DNA from 4 places in the Streptomyces dryopteridis genome. Region 1 is predicted to be linked to each of the others. Evidence: riboswitches for the same ligand, from Rfam matches in the RefSeq annotation. Region 1 holds a riboswitch; each other region holds the start of a gene.
The links. Region 1 has a riboswitch for cyclic di-AMP ahead of ACN20G_RS27770 (transglycosylase family protein). Riboswitches for the same ligand answer to the same signal wherever they lie in the genome.

Region 1 (5,430 bases):
GTGGGGGCTTTCGGTCACGCCGTCAGCCCCCTGGACCACTGAGTTCGCAGTCCTGCCGTCCCGCCGCGTCACGCGGCCGGACGCGTGCGCCCCGGGGCCGACCGCGGTGACGAGATGGAACCTCTCGTACTTCTCCTCACCTCGGAGTCATTCGACATGCCTCTCCCGCTGTATCTGCTCGCCGTGGCGGTCTTCGCCATGGGCACCTCGGAATTCATGCTCGCCGGCCTCGTGCCGGACATCGCCTCGGACCTCGACGTGACGGTCGGGAGCGCGGGCACGCTCACCTCGGCGTTCGCGATCGGCATGGTCGTCGGCGCCCCGCTCGTGGCCGCTCTCGCCCGCGACCGGTCCGGCCGGTCCGGCCTGCTCGGGTTCGTCCTCGTGTTCCTGGTGGCCCACGTCGTGGGCGCGACCACCTCGAACTTCCCGGTCCTGATGGTGACGCGGGGGGTCGCGGCACTGGCGTACGCCGGGTTCCTCGCCGTGGCGCTGACCGCCGCCACCGCGCTGGTGCCGCCCGACAAGAAGGGACGGGCCCTCGCCGTACTGTTGTCGGGCACCACGGTGGCCACGGTCGTGGGTGTCCCGGGCGGGGCGGTGCTCGGCTCGGTGCTCGGCTGGCGGGCCGTCTTCTGGGCCGTCGCCGCACTGTGCCTGCCCGCGGCCTTCGGCATCGTCAGGGGCTTCCCGGCACGGGGTGTGCGGGAGGGCGCCGCCGAGCGGCCGGGCCTGGGATCGGAACTCGCGCAGCTCCGGCGGCCCCGGCTGCTCCTGGTCATGGTGCTCGGCGCCGTGGTGAACGCGGCGACCTTCGCCGGCCTCACCTTCCTCGCGCCCGTCGTGACCGAGACCGCCGGACTGGACGAGTTGTGGATCTCCGTCGCCCTGGTGCTCTTCGGCATCGGTTCCTTCGCCGGGGTGACCCTCGCCGGCCGGCTCTCCGACCGACACCCGGGTACGGTCATCGCGGTCTGCGGCCCCCTGTCGCTCGTCGGCTGGCCGGCCCTGGCCGGCCTGGCCCACGAGCCGCTGGCGCTGCTCGCCCTCGTGTTCGTCCAGGGGGCGCTGTCGTTCGCGCTGGGCGGCACGCTGATCACGCGGGTTCTCCACGAGGCGACGGCCGCACCCACCATGGCCGGCGCCTACGCGACCGCCGCGCTCAACGCCGGCGCCGCCCTCGGCCCCCTGCTCGCCGCGACGACCCTCGGCGGCGCGGCCGGGAACCTCGGCCCGCTCTGGATGAGCGGATTCCTCGTCACGGTCGCGCTGCTCGTCGCGTTGCCCGCGCGCGGGGTGATCGCGGCCGGTCGCGGAGGCGAGTCCGTCCGCTGACGCGCCGACGGCTCCGGGGTACGCGTGTGCCCCGGAACGGTCGGGACCGGTCCGGGGCACACGCGGGCGGGTGTCCCGGTCCGCGGGGGACCGGGACACCCGGGGGCCGTCAGCCGAGGTTCAGTTTCTGGCCGGGGAAGATGAGGTCGGCGTCCTTGACGACGTCCTTGTTCTCCTCGAAGAGGCTCTGCCAGCCGCCCTTGACCCCGTGGGCCACGGCGATGGTGTTCAGCGTGTCGCCCTCCTTCACCGTGTAGGTGTCGGAGGAGTCCGAGCGCTTGGTGGTGGTGGGCGCCGGGGTGTCCTCGGCGGCGGAGCGCTGCGGGCGGGTGGTCGGGGCCTCGGCCTCCGACTCGGACTTCTTCGCCGAGCGGGAGGAACGGGACTCGCCCGAGGACTCGGACTTCTTCTTCGAGGAGGTCGACTTCTCGGAGGAGCCGGAGCCCTCCGAGGAACCGCCGGAGCCCGAGCCGGAGGAGCCGGAGCCGCCGCTGGAGGCGCTCGACAGGCCGACGCCGCAGTGCGGCCAAGCGCCCTTGCCCTGGCCCTTGAGGACCTTCTCGGCGATCGCTATCTGCTGGGACTTCGACGCCAGGTGGGCGTTGGAGGCGTAGGCGGTACCGCCGAACGCGGCCCAGGTGGACGGCGTGAACTGGAGGCCGCCGTAGAAACCGTTGCCGGTGTTGATGGACCAGTTGCCGCCGGACTCGCACTGCGCGACCGCGTCCCACTCGGAGTTCGTGGCGGCGCTCGCCGTGCCGGCCGTCATGAGCGGCGCGGCGACGGCGACACCGGCGACGCCCGCGAGGGCGACGACCCGGGTGGCCTTGGACATCTTGCGGTGCTTGCCCTTGCCGGAGATCAGCATGGAACTTCTCCTCACCGACGCCTGCGAGGTGAGCTGTCGGGCTCGGGCGGATGAGTTGCCCGGTCGCGTCGTGACGCGACTTCACCCCGAGCCGGTCGCCCGTCCGGTGAAGCACCCGGGTCGGTCGACCGGCGAAAGACCTGTGGGTCCCCCGCTCCTGCCTTCGGCGCTTGCGCGACGATTCCCTCCGTCCGTCGGCAGGACTCGGCGAACCGGTCGGAGGGGCCCGCGGTGGCGAGCGGCTCTGAACGTATGCGGAGCGGGCCCGGGGCCCCAAACGGCGCACGGGGCCTCAGCGTGTACCCACTTGACCGCCCTGACCTGACGTCACCGCAGGTCAGGGCGGTGGGCGTCGAGTTGCGCCGGGTCCGACACCCGCGAGTCCGACGAGACACATGTCTCATTCGCGCCCGGTGGCGGAACCGGGCCCGGGCGGCGGGAGGGGCACGGGGCGGAAGTGCGTGGTGAGTCGGCCGTCCTCGTCGACGACGTGGAAGGCGACGGCCGGCGGCAGGTGCTCGTGCAGGTGGTGGTCGGGGTCGCGGGCCGGCTCCCAGGGCAGGCGGATCGTGCTCGCCACCCCGGGCGCGACCAGTACGGGGCGACCGGCGAAGGTGGTGGCGGCGGCCGTGTGCGCGTGCCCCACGAGGAAGGCCAGCAGGTGCGGGTGACGGTCGGCGACCTCGGCGAGACCCTCGACCTCGGTGAGCCGGATCCCGTCCACGTACGGGGTGTGCAGGGGCACGGGCGGGTGGTGAAAGGCGACGAGCACCGGTATGTCCCGAGATGTCCCGCTCAGGGTGCGGTCCAGCAACTCCAGGCTGCCCGGGGCCAGGAGCCCGTGGTGGGCGCCGGGCACGGAGGAGTCCAGGGCCACCAGCACGAACCCGTTCCCGCGCAGGACCTGGTCCACGGGGGCGAGGGAGGCCGCCTCCGCCCGCAGGTGCACGCGCAGGGCGCGCCGCTCGTCGTGGTTGCCGGGCAGGGCGACCACGGGGTGTCGCGAGGTCAGGGCGGCCCGCGCCTGCCCGTATTCGGCCGGGGTCCCGTGGTCGGCGAGGTCCCCGGAGACCAGCACCGCGTCGAGGTCGACGCTCAGGCCCTCCAGGTACTCCATGACGGCGCGGGTCCGGGCGAGGGCCGCGGGGCTCCCGTCGAGGTGGATGTCGCTGAGGTGGGCGATGACGACGGGCACGAACGGGCCTCTCACGGATGGGTGCCGGACACCCGTCCGGCACCGTGCCCGGCGCCGGGTGACCGGCGGGTTCGGTCGACTTGTCGATCATCGTCCGTCCGTGCCCGGCTTTCAAGCCCCGCCCCCTGACCGCGGGTCACGCGGACGCGGACCCGGGCCCGCTCGTCTCCTCCTCCGCGCCGCGCGCGGCCGGTGCCGGTTCCCCGTCCTCCTCCGCGCCGCCCCGGGCCACCGTTCGCGTCCCCTGTTCCGGGGCCCGGCCGGCCGTCCTCGGCAGTCCGCCGGCGGCGGCCGCGAGGGCGAGGGCCGCGCCCATGAGGAGCACCGCGCCCAGACCGGTGGCGTCCGCGATCAGGCCGCCGATGAGGGCGCCGGCGGCGATCGCCGCGTTGAACACGCCCACGTACACCGCCGAGACGGTCTCCCGGTCGGCGTCCCGGCCCGCTTCGGCCATCCAGTTCTGGGTGGTGACGGACACCCCGCCGTAGGCCAGTCCCCAGACTCCGATCAGGATCCCGGCGGACAGCGGGGTGCCGCCGAGCCACGGCAGCAGCGCGACGCCGGCGGCGATGACCACGCCGATGACCGCGAGGGTGCGACGCGGGGAGCGGGCCCCCACCGTCCCGGAGAGGAAGTTGCCGGTGACCCCGGCCAGGCCGTAGAGCAACAGCAGGGCCCCGACCGCGGCCGCCGACGCTCCCGCGATCTCCTCCAGGGCGGGGCGGACGTAGGTGTAGGCGGCGAAATGGCCGGTGACCAGGAGGGCGATGGCCAGCAGCCGGATCCGTATCCGGGGGTCGCGCACCACCGGTCCCATCGCGGCCGCCCGCACCCCGTTGGCCGCCGGCAGCGCCGGCAGCAGCACGAGGAGCGCGCCCGCGACCAGCAGGGCCAGCGCCCCCGCGGCCAGGAACGGGGCCCGCCAGCCGAACGCCTCCGCGAGGTAGGTGGCACTCGGGACCCCCAGCACCGAGGCCACCGCGACCCCGCCGAAGATCACGGAGTTCGCGGCGGCGACGCGGGGCGCGGGCACCAGGCGGCCGGCGAGTCCGGAGGCCGCGACGGCCCAGACCCCGCCCATGCCCAGGCCCACGAGCACCCGTCCGATCATGAGCACGCCGACGCCCGGGGCGAGGCCGGCGACCAGGTTGCCGGCCCCGACCAGGGCGGTGAGCAGGGCCAGCACCACCCGCCGGTCGGTGCGTCCGAAGAGGGCGGTGACGGGCACGGCGGTGACGGCGGCGACCACGCCGGTGGCGGTGAGGGCGAGGCCGGCGGTGCCCGGTGAGGTGTCCAGGGCCCGGCCCATCGGCGTGAGCAGGCCGACGGGCAGGAGTTCGGAGGTGACGACGGTGAAGGTGGCCCCCGCGATCGCCGCGACGCCGGGCCAGGCCGTCGCGCCCTTCTCGATCTTCTCGTGTGGTTCCATGCCCGTCAGCCAACCCCCGTCCGGCGGCGGGCACAAGGAGTGATCCACAGGACGGGACGGCGGCGACGCGGGTGGGTCAGGAGCTGAGACCGCGTTCGGGGGCGCTCATGTCGCCCGTGCCCGGGATGCCGTCGGCGAGTCCGTAGCGCAGGAACACGGTGCCGTTCGGGCCGGCGGCCGGGGGCGAGAGGAGGTTCAGGTTGGCGGGGACGGTGCCCGTGTCGAAGACCTTCTTGCCGACGCCGAGGACGATCGGGTGCAGCCACAGGTCGATCCGGTCGTACAGCCGCTCGCGCAACAGGGTGCGCACGAGGTCCAGGCTGCCGACCACCTTGACGTTCTCGTGCCGCTCCCGGACCTCGCGGACCGCGCGCGGCAGGTCGGGGCCCAGGTGCGTGCTGCCCGCCCAGGACAGATCGGGGGTGCCCCGGGAGGCCACGTACTTGGGGACGCGGTTGAACAGCTCGGCGATCGTCCCGTCCTCGCCGTCGCTCTTCTGGTGCGGCCAGTACGCGGCGAAGATGTCGTAGGTGCGGCGGCCGAGGAGGAGGGCGTCCGTGCCCTCGTAGGCGGCGAGGATCTGGGCGTGGGAGACCTCGTCGA
Region 2 (5,430 bases), on a different replicon from region 1:
CCGGTACAGGGTCGACTTCCCGCACCCGGCCCGCGCGGCGACGCCCTCCATGGTCAGCGCGTCGTAGCCGTGCTCGCGCAACTGCTCCAGGACGGCGTCGTAGAACTCGCGGACCCGCTCGGGGGTGATCTTGGAGCGGCTGGACGCCGGGGTCTCGGACATCGCGGCGGGCTCTCCTTCCCGGGCCGAGGGGTCTGGCGGTCCGCGTGATCCGGACCGCCCGCCGATGATAGCGGAACAGAAGCGTATCGGAACACTGCCGTATCGATACGCTCAAGTATCGATACACTGGCGTGTCGCTTCCGTGGAGCGGCCGTGTCGGGACCCCCACGATCCCGCGCACACCCAGAGAGACGAGCACGACGACGCCGGCGGCGACGCCGAGGCCGCCGCCGACGAGACGAAGAGAGACCGGGGATGAGACACCGGCCGACCCGGGGGGACACCCGGGCCACAGACCGCCCCCACCTGCTCCGGGAGATCGCGCTGGTCACCGCGATGTTCGCCCTCTACAAGGCCGGCCGCCTGCTCACCGCCGACCGCACCGAGGACGCCTTCCGCAACGCCGACCTGGTCCGCCGGGGCGAACAGGCCCTGCACCTGCCCGACGAGGCCGTGATCCAGCACCTCCTCGTCCAGGTCGAACCCGTGATCAAGGCCGCGAACACCTACTACGCGGCCGTTCACTTCCCCGCCGCGGCCCTGTTCCTGGGCTGGCTGTGGCTGCGCCGACCCGGACAGTACCGGCGGGCGCGCACCATGCTCGCGCTCCTCACCGGCGCGGGCCTGGCCGTCCACCTCCTCTTCCCCCTGGCCCCGCCCCGGCTCGCCGCGACCGGCATGATCGACACCGGGCGGGTGTACGGACCCACCGTCTACGGGGCCGCGCCCGACAGCGATCACCTGGCCAACCAGTACGCGGCCATGCCCTCCCTGCACTTCGGCTGGGCCCTGCTGATCGCCGTGCTCCTGATCGCGGCGGGCCGCACCCGGGCCCGGTGGCTGTGGCTCCTGCACCCGGCCCTCACCCTGTTGGTGATCGTCGGCACGGCGAACCACTACTGGCTCGACTCCCTGGTCGCGGCGGCCCTGGTGGGCGCCGTCACCCTGCCCCTGTGGGCCCCGGCCCGCCGCCCCGCACCCCTTGCGCGCCGGGCGACGCCCCTGCCGCCGGCACCGGCGTCGGCACCCGCGTCGGCTCCGGAGCCCTTCCGGCGTCCGGCACCCGCGGGCGGACGGAGCGCGGCGTGAACGCGGCCACCGCCTTCGCCCTCCTGCTGTGCCTGCTCTCCGCGCTCGCCTACGCGACCGCCGCCGTCCAGCAGGAACGCCTCGCCCGCCGCACCCCGCCCGGCGGCCCGACCCGCGGCCGCTTGCGCGTCCTGCTCTCGGGCGGCGCCTGGTGGTGGTCGGCGGGCCTGAACACGCTGGCCGCCCTCCTGCACGCGGCGGCCCTGCGCTACGGGCCGCTCACGCTGGTCCAGCCCCTGGGGGCGCTGACCCTCGTGGCGGCCGTCCCGCTGGGTGCCCGCATCGCGGGCCGACGGGTCCGGCGCACCGAGTGGCGCGGCACCCTGCTGACCCTCGCCGGCCTCGCCCTCCTGCTGCTGCCCAGTTCGGGCCCGGCCCCGGAGGAGACCCTCTCGGTGACCGAGGCGTTCGCCGTCGGCGGCGCGGGGGTGGTCCTGATCGGCCTGCTCGCGGCCCGCCGGGACCCCGGCACGGGCCTGCGCCACGCCACCGCCTCCGGCCTCGCCTCGGCGGTGGGCTCGGCCCTCACCCAGACCGTCGCCGTGGCGATCGGCCGGGGCACGTGGACGGCGAATCCGTGGCGGGTGGCCGGCTTCGTCCTGCTGATCCTGCTCTTCGCGATCGGCGGCCTGCTGCTGGCGCAGCGCGCCTACCAGGGCGGCCTCGGCGCGCCCTTGGCCATGGTCAACCTCGCCAACCCCCTCGCGGCGGCCGCCATCGGCATGATCCTGCTCGGCGAACGGCTCGGCGGCGGCCCGCTGGGCATCGCCCTGGCCCTCGCCGGCGCGGCCCTGGCCACCCGCGGGGTGGTCCTCCTCACCCACACCCCCACCGCACCCCCGGCCCCCGACCGCACCTCCCGCCCGACCCCCCTGACCGGCGCCCCCCGAGAACGGGCGGCGCCGGCCTGAGTGCCCGGCGGCCCGGCGGCCCGGGGTTCGGGGTCGGGGGGCTCGCGGGCGGGTCAGTAGGCGCCGAAGACGTTGTCGATCGAGCCGTAGCGGGCCGCCGCGTAATTGCAGGCCGCCGTGATGTTCGCCACCGGGTCGTAGGGGTCGGCGGCGGTGCCCGGTACCCGATAGGCGCGGAAGGTGGGGTCGATGACCTGGAGCAGACCCTTCGACGGGGTGCCGGCGACCGCGTTCGAATCCCAGTTGTTGATCGCCAGCGGATTTCCGGAGGATTCCCGCAGCACATTGCGGTGAATTCCCTCGTAGCTCCCCGGAATGCCGTGCTGCGCCATGATCGCGAGGGATTCGCGGATCCAGCCGTCGAGGGTGTTCGGGTACAGGGTCGCGCGGGCCGCGGAGCGACTCGCCCGCGAATCCGCCGCCGTCGTGGCGGCCGGTGTCGCCGCGGCCTCGGCCGGCAGGGTCAGCACGAGGCCCGGGCGGATCAGGTCGGGGTCCGAGCCGATCACGGCCCGGTTGGCCGCGTACAGGCCCTGTCGGCCGCCGGCGATCCCGTGGGCGGCGGCTATCGCGCCGAGGGTGTCGCCGGCGGCCACCCGGTAGGTGCTCGTCGAGCCGGCGGCGGCGGCCGTGCCCGCACCCGCGCCGAGCAGGGGGAGGGCCAGGGCCAGGGTGAGGCCCGTGGTCAGGCCGGCCCGTCGGCCGAGACGGGGGAGAACGCGGGGACGGCGGTGCTTGCCTCGCTGCGGCATGGGGGTGCTTCCTCTCCGTCGCCTGCGAGGTGAGCTGTCGGGTTCGGACCAGAGACCGTCCGGCCGCGCGGTCGCGCGACTTCACCCCGAGCCGTCGGCGGCGCGTGCTCCCGCGTACGGCGTACTGACCTGGGTCCCCCGCTTCCTGCCGTGGGTGGTGCCGGGAATGGGTTCCCCGAGGGCGGCAGGATTCGGCGTTCCCTCGGATTGCCGTGACCGTATGTCGCGGAAAAAGATCCGGACAAGTGCCGAATTCCCCGGGAGGTGGGAATTCGATCATCGCGCATCGTGTCGATCGCCCGTCAGTTTCCTTGCCCGCGGGGCGGTGTCGGGAAATCGATCTTCACGGTGCGGGAATTCCCCGTGACCCATGTCACGAATAACTCCGGGCGTTGTTCCCCAATCGGACAATTCACCCCTTCGGGGTGCCGCCGGCCCGCTCGTACAGGCGCCGGACGTCCGCGCCGAAGGGCGGACTGTAGGAGGTGTCCGCCGTCGGACCACCCGTCTTCCACCCGCCGATCAGCCCCACCACGTCCCCGCTGCCCCGGCGCTCGTCCCAATCCACCAGGAAGGGGCCCCCGCTCGTCCCGCCGGGAAAGCCCGTGCAGTCGATCCGCAGGAACGAGCCCGGGCTGCCGGGATCGGTACTGGTGAACTTCGTGGTCCGGTTCTCGCAGACCCGGGGGCGCGCCGTGCTCGCCGGATGCCCGATCAGCCGCACCTTCGGAAACTCCCACGCCCCGCTCGTCACCAGCCGGTTGGCGCCCACCGTGGCCCGCACGGTGCGTCCGTCCGCGCCCGCGCCGACCCGGACGAAGGCCACGTCCCACAGCGCCCCCCGCTCCGGACCCCGGGCCCGGTACCGGTCGTCGGCGTACACCACCGAGCGGCCCGCGCCGTCCACGCGTACCGGGAACATGCCGTACGGGCGCGGCGTCGCCTTCGTCGAGCGCGGCACGAAGGCCATCCGGCGCGCCTCGTTGCCCACCAGGCAGTGGGCGGCCGTCAGCACGAGGTCCCCGGCGGGGGAGTCGACGACGCTCGCGGTGCAGAAGTACGAGCCGTCACCGCGGGCCAGGTACATCCGGCCCACCGTCGGCGTCCCGTCGAAATCACGGCCGGTGCCCGGCCGGTGCTCGGGGGCGGCGCCGCCCCGCACGGCCCCGGCGGGCACGGTCCACCCGCCCTCGGAGGTGACCTCGTCCGGCCCGCGCGCCTCGGCCCCGTCCGCGTCCGTCTCCCCGCCGTGCTGCGGGACGGGGGCCGGGGTGCCCGCGTCGGGCGCGGGGCGGGCGGGGTTCGGCGCGGTCGGGGGCGGTTCCCAGGCCCGCGCCGAGGCCATGCGTTCGGGGGTCCAGTACCGGGCCGCGTCCCCCGCCGTCCAGCTCACCTCGCGCGTGCCCCGGTCCGGCCGGGCGGCCGGCGCGTCCGGGACGCCCGCTCCGAGCGCCAACAGGGCGCCGCCGACGGCCGTGAGCGCCGTGGTGAGCCTGCGCATGGGGACCTCCCTGGTACGTCGGCCGGTCTCTGGCGGGGCGGCCGGGCCCTGTCGATGATGGCCCGTTCGCCCGGGATGTCCGCTCCCGGCACCCTGTTCGGCCCCGCGATCACCCGGGCGGGCGAGCCCACCCCGCGCGTCGGACCCCGATCGGCCCCGCCCCCTTCACCCGTCCGCGCCCGCCCCGCCCTCCTCGACCCGGCGCCCCTCGCACAGTTCGACGGGTCCGCCGCCCTCCCGCAGCACGCGCGTCACCTCCCGCAGTCGGGCCGCCGTCCGCGCCGGCACCAGGGCCTCCCACTCCTCGGGCCCCGCCATCCGCCACGCCGCGAGCTCCACCGGGGCCAGTCGGATCCGGGCCGTCAGCTCGGCGTCCACGAACGGGCCCTCGTACACCCACCCCACCCGCGTCGGACGGGGCTCCCGGCGGATCCGGTCCACCGCGAGCAGCCGTCCCGGCGCGAGGTCCGGCCCGAGTTCCTCCCACGCCTCCCGGCGGGCCGCCTCGCGCGGGGTCTCCCCGGTGTCTCTGTCCACGCCGCCGCCGGGCAGTTGCCGGCGCCGCCGCCCGTACGCGGTGCGCACGAGCAGCACCCGGCCCGCCGCGTCCGCGCACACCAGGGTCGCGGCCGTCAGCGACTTCGGGCGCCCGGCCAGGTGCGAGGCCGCGTCCAGGTCGTGCACGGCCTCCCGCTCCGCCCGCACCGCCGCCGGCACCCCCGCCGCCGATCAGGGCTGCGCCGCCCCCTCCACCAGGTGCGCGACCGTCCCGTTGTGCCAGGCCGCCGGTCCCGCCGCCGACCGGGGCGCGAGCCGAGGCGGCAACTCCGCCTCCGCCGCCGCCGGCTCCGGCTACCGGGCCTCGATCACCTCCCCGTCCGGGTGGGTGATCGAGGCCGCCTCGGCCGGGGTCAACGGACCCACCAGGTACACCAGCGCCACCAGCGAGTGCCCCAACTCGCCCGAAGCCCGCGAGTCCACGGCCAACAACCGCCCCACCGGCACCGACAGCCCC
Region 3 (5,430 bases), on a different replicon from region 1:
AGTGCCGTGAGAGACTGGTCTAGACAACCGTAAGAACCTGAAGGGCATCACCATGGCAGAGCGCCGCGTCAACGTCGGCTGGGCCGAGGGCCTGCACGCTCGTCCCGCCTCGATCTTCGTCCGTGCGGCGACGGCTTCCGGCGTCCCGATGACCATCGCCAAGGCCGGCGGCGACCCGGTCAACGCCGGCTCCATGCTGGCGGTCCTGGGCCTGGGCGCCAAGGGCGGCGAGGAGATCGTGCTCGCGTCGGACGCCGAGGGTGCGGACGCCGCGCTCGACCGTCTGGCCAAGCTGGTCGCCGAGGGCCTCGAAGAGCTCCCCGAGACCGTCTGATCCCCCTCGGGTTCGACTCGGGACCGGCCCGGTCCACCGACTTCGGTCGGCGGACCGGGCCGGTCCTTTTTTCGTCACCCGCAGACGAGTCGGCACGGGCCCCCGAAAAGGGTGCCGAAAAGAAATCCCGGTGGACCTGAATCACCGAAGGAACACGAATCGACACCGCATCCGGAATCCGCGCCGGGGGAATCCCCGCCTGAATTCATTTCTACCCGATCGGTGTTACGCCCCGCCGCGCGACATGTTGACGGCAGGTTGCGGAGTCCTCACGCGCAACCGGTGCTCGCCGGCCGTGCGGGTCGCGTGCGCGGCGGCCACGGTCCGGGCCCGCTCGGCGTCCCCGCGCGCCAGCGCGTCCACCAGGGCGCCGTGCTCGGCCCAGGAGTCCGCGGGGCGCTGGCTCGACGGCGGCTCGTACATCCACGCGATCTTCGCCCGCAGCTGGGTCAGCAGATCGATCAGGCCGGGGCTGTCGGCCGCCTGGGCCAGCGTCTCGTGGAACCAGCCCCCCAGGGCCCTCAGCTCCTCCGTACGCCCCTCCCGGGCCCGTTCCTGCCCCAACCGCACCAGTCCGCGCAGCACCCGCAGGTGCCCCTCGGTGCGCCGACGGGCCGCCCGGGCCGCCGCCAGGGGCTCCACGAGCACCCGCAGCTCCAGCAGATCGGCGGCCTCCCGCGGGCCCGGCTCGGCCACGCAGGCGCCCGCGTGCCGTCTGGTGGTGACGAAGCCCTCGGACTCCAGGGTCCGCAGGGCCTCGCGGACCGGCACCCGGGAGACCCCGTAGCGGCGGGCCAGCACCTCCTCGGTGAGCCGGGAGCCCGGCTCGAAACGGCCCACGACGATGTCATCGCGGATTGCCGTGCAGACCGCGTGCGCGGGAATTCGCAATTCGACCTCCACTCGGTCACGTCCTCACGAGGACTCTATGACAACACGAGCGGAATTCCGAGAACGCCGAAATGCGCCGGCCCTCGAACACACGGGACCACACGGGAACACGAGGGGCCACGCGGAAACGCCCGCACACCCGCGCGACGCCCCGGAACGCCGGAAGGCCCCGGCGGGTGCCGGGGCCTTCACGGGAGGACGGGGTGGGCTCAGAGCGAGACGTTCTTGCCGCGCAGGTACGCGATCGGGTCGATGTCCGAGCCGTAGGCCGGGCCGGTCCGGGCCTCGAAGTGCAGGTGCGGGCCGCTGGAGTTGCCGGTGGAGCCCGACAGGCCGATCTGCTGGCCCGGGGTGACCTGCTGGCCGACGGAGACCAGGATCTGCGACAGGTGGCCGTACTGGGTGTAGGTGCCGTCGTTGTGCTTGATGACGATGTTGTTGCCGTACGCGCCGCCGTCACCGGCCTCGACGATCACGCCCGCGCCCACCGCGTGCACGGAGGTGCCCATGGACGCCTGGAAGTCGATGCCGCTGTGGCTGCCGGAGGACCACATCGCGCCACCGGCGCGGTACTGGGTGGTGACCAGCGCGTTGGCGACGGGGGCCACGAAGGAGTTGAGGAGCTTGCGCTCCTCCTCGCGAGCGGCCTTCTCGGCCTCCTCGCGCTCGGCCTTGGCCTGGATCTCGGCCTTCGACTTGGCCTCGGCGGCGCGCTCACGGGCGTCGGACTCGGCCTTGGCCTTGGCGGCCTCCTGCTCGGCGGCCAGACGCTGGCCGTCGGCCTGCGCGTCGAGCTCGGCGGAGACGGTGTCCAGCGCCACGACGGTGCCCAGGGTCTCGTCGACCGGCGGGGTGATGTCCTTGTTGTCGGCGGCGAACGCCGGCGCGGCCAGCGTGCCCACGACACCCGTGGTGGCGAGCGCGGCGAGACCCGCGATGCCCGCGGTCTTGCGGCTCAGCCGGCTGGATCCACGGTGCTTGCCGGGGGCGCGGGTGGTGCTGCCGAAGGCCATGTGTGGCGCGTCCTTTCCTTCCTTCTCGCCTACCGGGTTAGCTGACGGGTTCGGAGCAGGAAGGTCTCCTACGGGCCCCCTCTGGCGAGGCGGTCCGATTCACCCCAGGGACTTGATGGGTCCCCGGCTCCCCAGGCTCGCGCCTGACGGGGACTCGGCGATTGCTGTCCGGTGCCGCGGGTGCGGCTCACAGCGAACGAACAGCAGGGCCGACGCTAGGCGGCGGCTCGGGCAATCACCAAACAGACGGCCCAATTTGTGACCCACGACACAAGGCATACCCGTAACCTCGGCAGAGTTCGGGACATCCGGGGCCAAAAGGGCCGGCCGAACGGACCGTCACCCGCCAACCCCGGACCGTCCCGATCGTGCCGCGGCACGAGATGGCGCACGGACCGTCAGAAGGGGACGGAAGGGACCGCGGAACGATGAAAAGAGGTCCTCGGCCCTCTTTCCCTCCCGCCCCACGATCCCCCCTCGACCCGCCCACGACCCGCCCTCGGCCCGCGCGCCGCCCGAACCCCGGCCCGCGTCCCGAACACCCGGATCACCCCGCTTCCTCCCCCGCCGGCCCCCGGCGGGGGCCACGGCCGAACGCACGCGGGCCCGGCCCCCCTTCCCGGGGGTCCGGGCCCGCGACACCCGCCCGCGCCCCCGGACGACCCCTCAGGGGGCCTTCCCCGGCGCGCGGGCGACGGTGGGTCGGATCAGTTGGCGACGACCGTGACCTCGCCGATGCCGAGCTCCCGCACCGGTCCCTCGATCTGCGCGGCGTCACCCACCAGCACGGTCACCAGCCGGTCCACGGGGAACGCGGCGACCACGGCCGCCGTGGCCTCCACCGTGCCGGTCTCGGCCAACCGCGCGTACAGGTGCGCCTGGAAGTCGTCCGGCAGCCGCTGCTCGACCTGGTCGGCGAGGGTGCCGGCCACCGAGGCCGCCGTCTCGAACTTCAGCGGGGCCACGCCCACCAGGTTCTGCACCGCCACGTCCCGCTCGGCGTCGGTCAGTCCGCCCTCCGCGAGGGTCCGCAGCACCTGCCACAGGTCGGCCAGGGCCGGCCCGGTGTTCGGGGTGTCCACGGAGCCGCTGATGGCCAGCATCGACGCGCCCCGGCCGTCCTCGGTGGAACGCAGCACCTGGCCGAAGGACCGCACCCCGTAGGTGTAGCCCTTCTCCTCGCGCAGCACCCGGTCCAGACGGGAGGTCAGGGTCCCGCCCAGGCAGTAGGTGCCGAGCACCTGCGCCGCCCACACCCGGTCGTGCCGGTCCGGGCCGATCCGCCCGATCAGCAGCTGGGTCTGGACCGCGCCGGGCCGGTCCACGATCACCACGCGCCCGGTGTCGTCCGCCGTCACCGGCGGCACCTCGCGGGCCACGGCCGGCCCGCCGGTCCACGCGCCGAGGCTCTCGGCGAGGACCGCGTCGAGGTCGATGCCGGTCAGGTCGCCGACCACCACGGCGGTGGAGTGGGTCGGGCGCACGTGCGCCTCGTGGAAGGCGCGCACGGCCGCCGCGTCGATCCGTCCGACGGTCTCCTCCGTGCCCTGCCGCGGCCGCGACATGCGGGACTCGGCGGGGAACAGCTCGAAGGAGAGCTGCTTGGCGGCCCGGCGCTGCGGGTTGGCCTGCTCGTGCGGGATCTCGTCGAGCCGGTTGCGCACCAGCCGGGAGACCTCCGCGTCGGCGAAGGCCGGGGCCCGCAGGGCCTCGGCGACCAGGCCCAGGGCCTTGGCCAGCCGGGAGGCCGGGACCTCCAGGGAGACCCGCAGGCCCGCGTGGTCGGCGTGCGCGTCGAGGGTGGCCCCGCAGCGTTCGAGTTCGGCCGCGAAGTCCTCGGCCGAACGCTTGTCGGTGCCCTCGGACAGGGCGCGGGCCGTGATCGTGGCCACGCCGTCCAGCCCGGCCGGTTCGGCGTCCAGCGGAGCCTCGACGTGGATCTCCACCGCGACCACCTGCTGGCCGGGGCGGTGACAGCGCAGCACCGTCAGCCCGTTGGGCAGCGTGCCGCGCTCGGGCGCCGGGAAGGCCCAGGGGCGGGGCTGTCCGCCCGTGGGACGCGGGTGGAAGGTCATGCTGGTCAGTGCGGGCTCGGCGGTCACTGCTGCGCCCCTTCGTTCTCGGTGTTCTCGTCCTCGGCGGCGTCCGCGGGCAGCGGCTCGTAGACGAGCACCGCCCGGTTGTCGGGCCGCAGTCGGGCCGCGGCCACCGCCTGCACCTCCTCGGCGGTGATGTCCAGCACCCGGGAGACGGCGGTCAGGGCGAGCTGGGGGTCGCCGAAGAGCACCGCGTAGCGGCACAGTTCGTCGGCGCGGCCGGCCACGGTGCCCAGCCGGTCCAGCCACTCGCGCTCCAGCTGCGCCTGGGCGCGCTCCATCTCCTCGGCGGTCGGGCCCTCGGCGGCGAACCGCGCGAGTTCCTCGTCCACGGCGGCCTCGATGGCCGGCACCTCCACGCCGCCGGAGGTCTTCACGTCCAGCCAGCCCAGCGAGGGCGCGCCGGCCAGGCGCAGCATGCCGAACCCGGCCGCCACGGCGGTCTGGTCCCGGCGCACCAGGCGGTTGTGCAGGCGGGAGGACTCGCCGCCGCCGAGCACGGTCAGCGCCACGTCGGCCGCGTCGCACTCGCGGGTGCCGTCGTGCGGGAGCCGGTAGGCGGCCATCAGGGCCCGGGCCGGGACCTGCTCGACGACCTCCTCGCGCAGCTCGCCGCCCATCACCTCGGGCAGGGTGCCGTCGCGCGGCGGGGTCTTGCCGTCGTGGCCGGGGATGCTGCCGAAGTACTTCTCGATCCACGCCAGGGTCTGCTCGGGGTCGATGTCGCCGACCACCGAGAGCACCGCGTTGTTCGGCGCGTAGTAGGTGCGGAAGAACGCGCGGGCGTCCTCCAGCGAGGCCGCGTCGAGGTCGGCCATGGAGCCGATCGGCGTGTGGTGGTACGGGTGGCCCTCGGGGTAGGCCAGGGCCGTCAGCTTCTCGAACGCGGTGCCGTAGGGCACGTTGTCGTAGCGCTGCCGGCGCTCGTTCTTGACCACGTCCCGCTGGTTCTCCATCGACTCGTCGTCGAGGGCGGAGAGCAGCGAGCCCATCCGGTCCGCCTCCAGCCAGAGCGCCAGCTCCAGCTCGTGGGCGGGCATGGTCTCGAAGTAGTTGGTGCGCTCGAAGCTGGTGGTGCCGTTGAGGGAGCCGCCGG
Region 4 (5,430 bases), on a different replicon from region 1:
CGGGTAGGGGTCGGTGGCGAACTCCCACGTGAACAGCTCGGGCATGGGGGTGGCGGGGCGGGGCGACGCGGCGTGCATGACCCCGACCCTATGCCGTGCCCCCGGGGCGCCGGCGGGGCGCGCGGGGGAGCGGGAGGGGAGGGGGGAATGGGGGCGCGCGGGCCGGGCAGGAGCGGAGGACGACCTTCCGTCGGGGGGTCGGCGCCGGGCCCGGGAGGAGGTCCGCGCGGGGTGTCCCGAGCGCCCCTTCCGTCCCCGTCGACACCGGTGTCCGACGGACCGTCAGCGATGTGACCTTCGTGTGATCTGTCCTGCATCGACTTGTGACAGGCGTTCGAAGGGCGCTAGGTTCCACGGCATTCCGTTGCCCGCCACGCGAAAGGCACTCCTCATGCGCTCCGGGAATGGTCGCCACCGTCGTCCCCGTCAGGTCCCCGCGATAGTCGTCACCGCCGGCGTGGCCGGCTCGGCCCTCGCGCTGCCGCTGCTCGCCTCCGGTTCCGCCGGCGCGGCGACCGGCTCCGCCTGGGACAAGGTCGCCGAGTGCGAGAGCGGCGGCACGTGGAGCGCGACCCAGGGCGGCGGCCTCGGCCTGACCGCGGAGGAGTGGAAGGCGGGCGGCGGCCAGGAGTACGCGCCCACCCCCGACCTGGCCAGCCGTCAGCAGCAGCAGGCCGTCGCCGAGAAGCTCCTCGCGGCCCGCGGCCAGGACTCCTTCGGCGCCTGCGCGGCGGGCGTGGACCTGACGACCGGGTCCTCCGGCGGGCAGGGTTCCGGTTCCGGTCACGGGCCCGGGACCTCCGTCCCGCAGGGCGGCGGCGCGGAGCACGAGGCCCCGGTGCCGGCCCTGGGCGTCGCGCCGCACGACTCGCGCTCCTCGTACCTCCCGCCGCTCGACGAGACCCCCGCCCCCTTCGACTCCGGCGACGGCGCGATCCTGCCGGGAGTGCCGCTCAGCCCGCTGGACCCGGCCGTGCCCGCGCTGCCTGTCCCGGTCGTGCCCGAGCCCGTGAAGCCCGTCACGCCGACGACGCCGACGACGCCGACCACCCCGGGCACCCCCGGAACCCCCGGCACCACGGACCCCACCGCGCCCACCGACCCCACCACGGGCACCCCCACGACCCCGACCACTCCGGGGACCCCGGGCACCGTCGCGCCCACCGACCCCACCAACCCGGGCGACCCCACGCTTCCCGTGAGCCCCACCCCCACCACGCCGGGCACCCCCGGCACGGTTGCGCCCACCACCCCCGGGACCTCCTCGCCCGACGCGAGCGGGAGCCCGAGCCCGCAGGGCACCCCCGGCGCCGTCGCCGAGACCCCGTCCGGCGGCGGCAAGCACCGCGGCCCGGCCGCCGTGGAGTCCGGAACCCCGGCCTCCACCGGCACTGACGCCCCGTCGGCGAAGACCTACACGGTCAAGGAGGGCGACACCCTCTCCGAGATCGCCCGCGCGCAGGGCGGCAAGGCCGGCTGGAACGGGCTGTACGAGGAGAACAAGCAGGTCATCGGCGAGGACGCGGACCTCATCAAGCCGGGACAGAACCTGGAACTCGGCCTTCGCTGACGGGGGTTCAGGCCCGGGAAGTCCCGTAATGCCGGTCTTGCGCGAATGAGACTTGCGTCTCTTTCGGCCAACTGACCTTTCCTGTCCGTGGACTGTGTGAAAGTGCCGCCCCACCTGCGCAAACGCCGCGCGGGTGGGGTGGAGTGCCCCGGTATTCCCGGATCGTTCCTCTGTTGAACATCCGGGCCGGACCTGCCTACCTTCTGACTCGCTCGCCACCGCGAGCCCCTTCGACCGCATCGCCGAGTCCTGCCGGCGGGCGGAGGGAATCGTCGCGAAAGCGCCGAAGGCAGGAGCGGGGGACCCACAGGTTTTCGCCGTGCCGACACGCACCCTCAGGGGGCCGTCGGCCGGCTAGGGGTGAAGCCGCGTCGGAAGTCAGACGCCGACGCGACCGGGCAACTCATCCGCCCGAACCCGACAGCTCACCTCGCAGGCGTCGGTGAGGAGAACCTCCATGCTGCTTACGGGCAAGGGCAAGCACCGCCGCGCCTCCAAGGCCACCCGCGTCGTCACCCTCGCCGGTGTCGCCGGTGTCGCCGTCGCCGCGCCGCTCATGGCCGCCGGTACCGCGAACGCCGCGACCGGCGCCGAATGGGACCGCGTCGCCCAGTGCGAGTCCGGTGGCAACTGGTCCATCAACACGGGCAACGGCTACTACGGCGGCCTGCAGTTCTCGGCCTCCACCTGGAAGGCGTACGGCGGCGGCGCGTACGCGTCCTACGCCCACAAGGCCACCAAGGCCCAGCAGATAACCATCGCCGAGAAGGTCCTCAAGGGCCAGGGCAAGGGCGCCTGGCCGCACTGCGGCAAGGGCCTGTCCAACACCCCCTACAACGGCGGCAGCGGCGGCGGCACCACCACGCCGAGCAAGCCCAACCCGAGCAAGCCCACCACGCCCACCACCGGCAAGACCTACAAGGTCAAGTCCGGCGACACCCTGGCGAGCATCGCCAAGGCGAACAAGGTGGCCGGCGGCTGGCAGAAGCTGTACCAGCTCAACAAGAACGTGCTGAAGAACCCGAACGTGATCCACGTCGGCCAGGTGCTCAAGCTCGCCTAAGGGCGACGCGCACGGGCGCCCCGACCCGTCGACCGCCCCCGTCGACCCGTCACCGGCGCCCCGCCACCCACGCGCACACACCCACGAGCCCGGTCCCGCGACCCCGGCCCCGCATCCCGCCCCATCCGGCGAGGACGCGCGGCCCGGCCCCGCCGACCGGGCTCGCGGCGTACCCCGCCCGGGCCCGTCCCGACCGGCCCCGTCCCAACACTCGGCGAACTCTTCCCGACCCCGCCGCCACGCCCGGACGACACCCCCGCGACACCCCGTGCCCCGCCCGCCGCCGTCCCGCGCCGGCCCCGCGTTCGCCCGTTCGCCGCCGCCCCGACCGGGACCGAGGGCCCGGACTTCCGGCCCGCCCCGAAAAACCCGCGGCCCACCCGCCGCGCGCCGCTCCCGCACCCCCCGGCGCACCCCCCGTGACCACGGGCGACACCCCCGCGCACCCCTGAACTCCGCACCCCCACAAGCCCCTTCCGCCCCACCGCCGGGGCCGCCCCGCACCCGTCGCGGACCTGACGTTCGCGCAGGCCGCATGCCTGTGCATCAAGAGCCCTATGTCACGGAAGAGGGGTATTCGGGCACTTTTTCGTCCCAGGGGTCGGGCGCTCGGCCGGCGGAACCCCGGAGGGCGGTTAGGCTCTAGAGCGGCAAGGCCATCCCACGGCCTGGAACGCCACCGCACACCCCACCAGCGTCACATCCCCAGAAGGAGATGCTCGTGCCCTCCATCGACGTCGTCGTAGCCCGGGAAATCCTGGACTCCCGAGGCAACCCCACGGTCGAGGTCGAGGTGGGCCTCGACGATGGCAGCACCGGCCGTGCCGCCGTCCCGTCCGGCGCCTCCACCGGTGCCTTCGAGGCCATCGAGCTTCGTGACGGCGACCAGAACCGCTACCTCGGCAAGGGTGTCGAGAAGGCCGTCCTCGCCGTCATCGAGCAGATCGGCCCGGAGCTCGTCGGCTACGACGCCACCGAGCAGCGCCTGATCGACCAGGCCATGCTGGACCTGGACGCCACGGACAACAAGGGCTCCCTCGGCGCCAACGCCATCCTCGGCGTGTCCCTCGCCGTCGCCCACGCCGCCTCCGAGGCCAGCGACCTCCCGCTGTTCCGCTACCTCGGCGGCCCGAACGCGCACCTGCTGCCCGTTCCGATGATGAACATCCTCAACGGTGGGTCGCACGCCGACTCCAACGTCGACATCCAGGAGTTCATGATCGCCCCGATCGGCGCGGAGTCCTTCTCCGAGGCGCTGCGCTGGGGCACCGAGGTCTACCACACCCTCAAGGCCGTCCTGAAGCGCAAGGGCCTGTCCACCGGTCTCGGCGACGAGGGCGGCTTCGCGCCGAACCTCGACTCCAACCGCGCCGCCCTGGACCTGATCCTCGAAGCGATCAAGGAGGCCGGCTACACCCCCGGCACCCAGGTCGCGCTCGCGCTCGACGTCGCCGCCTCCGAGTTCTACAAGGACGGCAAGTACGAGTTCGAGGGCCAGTCCCGCTCGGCCGCCGAGATGACCGAGTACTACTCGGAGCTCGTCGACGCCTACCCGCTGGTCTCCATCGAGGACCCGCTGTTCGAGGACGACTGGGCCGGCTGGAAGGTCATCACCGACAAGCTCGGCGCCAAGGTGCAGCTCGTCGGCGACGACCTCTTCGTCACCAACCCGGAGCGCCTGGCCCGCGGCATCGAGGAGGGCTCCGCGAACGCCCTGCTCGTCAAGGTCAACCAGATCGGTTCCCTGACCGAGACCCTGGACGCCGTCGAGATGGCCCAGCGCAACGGCTTCAAGTGCATGATGTCGCACCGCTCCGGCGAGACCGAGGACGTCACCATCGCCGACCTCGCCGTCGCCACCAACTGCGGCCAGATCAAGACCGGCGCCCCGGCCCGCTCCGAGCGCGTCGCCAAGTACAACCAGCTGCTGCGCATCGAGGAGATCCTCGACGACGCCGCCGTCTACGCCGGTCGCGGCGCGTTCCCGCGCTTCAAGGGCTGACCTCCCCGTCACCCCGCCGGCCGCTCCCCGCGCCCCCCGAGTGATCACCTGATCACCCGCGCGCGGTGACAGCCTCCGTACGTCCCCGCACTCGGTCCCGTACCGTGTGCGGGGACGTCGCGCGTCCGGGACCCCGGCGCGCGCCGGACGGCGCGGACCACGCGGCGGCGGCTCTCGGGGAGGCGAGGACATGGCAGGGAAGCCCGGAACCCGGGACCGGTCCGCCGGACCCTCCACCACGACCAGGCTCAAACAGCTCGGCGAGCGCACCGTCGCGCACGTGTACCGCTCCCAGACCAGGCGCCAGGTCCGCCGCAGCCGGCTCACCGGCCGCGCGGCCCTGCTGATCCTCGTCCTCTGTACCCTGGTCGTCGCCCTCGCGTACCCGATGCGGCAGTACGTGGCACAGCGCTCCGAGATCGGCGAACTGCGGGAAGCGGCCCTCCGCGACCGCACCGAACTCGAACGCCTGCGCGACGAGAAGGCCCGCTGGCAGGACCCGGCGTACGCGGAACGGCAGGCGCGCGCCCGCCTCAACTACGTGCGCCCCGGAGAGATCGGCTACACCCTGATCGACCCGGAGGCCGCGGCCGAAGAGGAGCAGCGCGCCCGCCAGGACCCGGCCGACCGGCCCTGGTACTCGAACGTCTGGGACGGCGTGGACAAGGCCGACCGCCCCGAGGACTGAACAGCCCGGGCCACCGAACGACGACCACCACACAAGAAAAGACTTCCCCAGGAATGCAGACGCCCCCGCCCCAGACCGCCCGCACCGAGCCGACCGAGGCGGACATC

Region 2: another riboswitch for cyclic di-AMP. It lies ahead of ACN20G_RS00835 (transglycosylase SLT domain-containing protein); the one in region 1 lies ahead of ACN20G_RS27770 (transglycosylase family protein).
Region 3: another riboswitch for cyclic di-AMP. It lies ahead of ACN20G_RS04490 (M23 family metallopeptidase); the one in region 1 lies ahead of ACN20G_RS27770 (transglycosylase family protein).
Region 4: another riboswitch for cyclic di-AMP. It lies ahead of ACN20G_RS15750 (transglycosylase family protein); the one in region 1 lies ahead of ACN20G_RS27770 (transglycosylase family protein).

What each region holds. Positions count from the first base shown of each region.
Region 1 is NZ_CP187114.1:306,764-312,193, forward strand. It holds gene ACN20G_RS27765 (Cmx/CmrA family chloramphenicol efflux MFS transporter) at 157-1,335, shown strand; gene ACN20G_RS27770 (transglycosylase family protein) at 1,445-2,203, opposite strand; cyclic di-AMP (ydaO/yuaA leader) riboswitch at 2,207-2,382, opposite strand; gene ACN20G_RS27775 (metallophosphoesterase) at 2,604-3,398, opposite strand; gene ACN20G_RS27780 (MFS transporter) at 3,535-4,827, opposite strand; gene ACN20G_RS27785 (dihydrofolate reductase family protein) at 4,904-5,430, opposite strand, start outside.
Region 2 is NZ_CP187113.1:188,197-193,626, reverse strand. It holds gene ACN20G_RS00850 (TetR/AcrR family transcriptional regulator) at 1-162, opposite strand, end outside; gene ACN20G_RS00845 (phosphatase PAP2 family protein) at 418-1,251, shown strand; gene ACN20G_RS00840 (DMT family transporter) at 1,248-2,162, shown strand; gene ACN20G_RS00835 (transglycosylase SLT domain-containing protein) at 2,216-2,914, opposite strand; cyclic di-AMP (ydaO/yuaA leader) riboswitch at 2,919-3,121, opposite strand; gene ACN20G_RS00830 (trypsin-like peptidase domain-containing protein) at 3,327-4,415, opposite strand; gene ACN20G_RS00825 (NUDIX domain-containing protein) at 4,581-5,099, opposite strand; gene ACN20G_RS00820 (hypothetical protein) at 5,268-5,430, opposite strand, start outside.
Region 3 is NZ_CP187113.1:1,132,994-1,138,423, forward strand. It holds gene ACN20G_RS04480 (HPr family phosphocarrier protein) at 53-334, shown strand; gene ACN20G_RS04485 (GntR family transcriptional regulator) at 560-1,225, opposite strand; gene ACN20G_RS04490 (M23 family metallopeptidase) at 1,435-2,238, opposite strand; cyclic di-AMP (ydaO/yuaA leader) riboswitch at 2,251-2,408, opposite strand; gene ACN20G_RS04495 (M16 family metallopeptidase) at 2,946-4,313, opposite strand; gene ACN20G_RS04500 (M16 family metallopeptidase) at 4,337-5,430, opposite strand, start outside.
Region 4 is NZ_CP187113.1:3,679,105-3,684,534, forward strand. It holds gene ACN20G_RS15740 (cytochrome P450 family protein) at 1-78, opposite strand, end outside; gene ACN20G_RS15745 (LysM peptidoglycan-binding domain-containing protein) at 392-1,570, shown strand; cyclic di-AMP (ydaO/yuaA leader) riboswitch at 1,842-2,024, shown strand; gene ACN20G_RS15750 (transglycosylase family protein) at 2,028-2,633, shown strand; gene eno (phosphopyruvate hydratase) at 3,349-4,635, shown strand; gene ACN20G_RS15760 (FtsB family cell division protein) at 4,826-5,323, shown strand; gene ACN20G_RS15765 (DUF501 domain-containing protein) at 5,377-5,430, shown strand, end outside.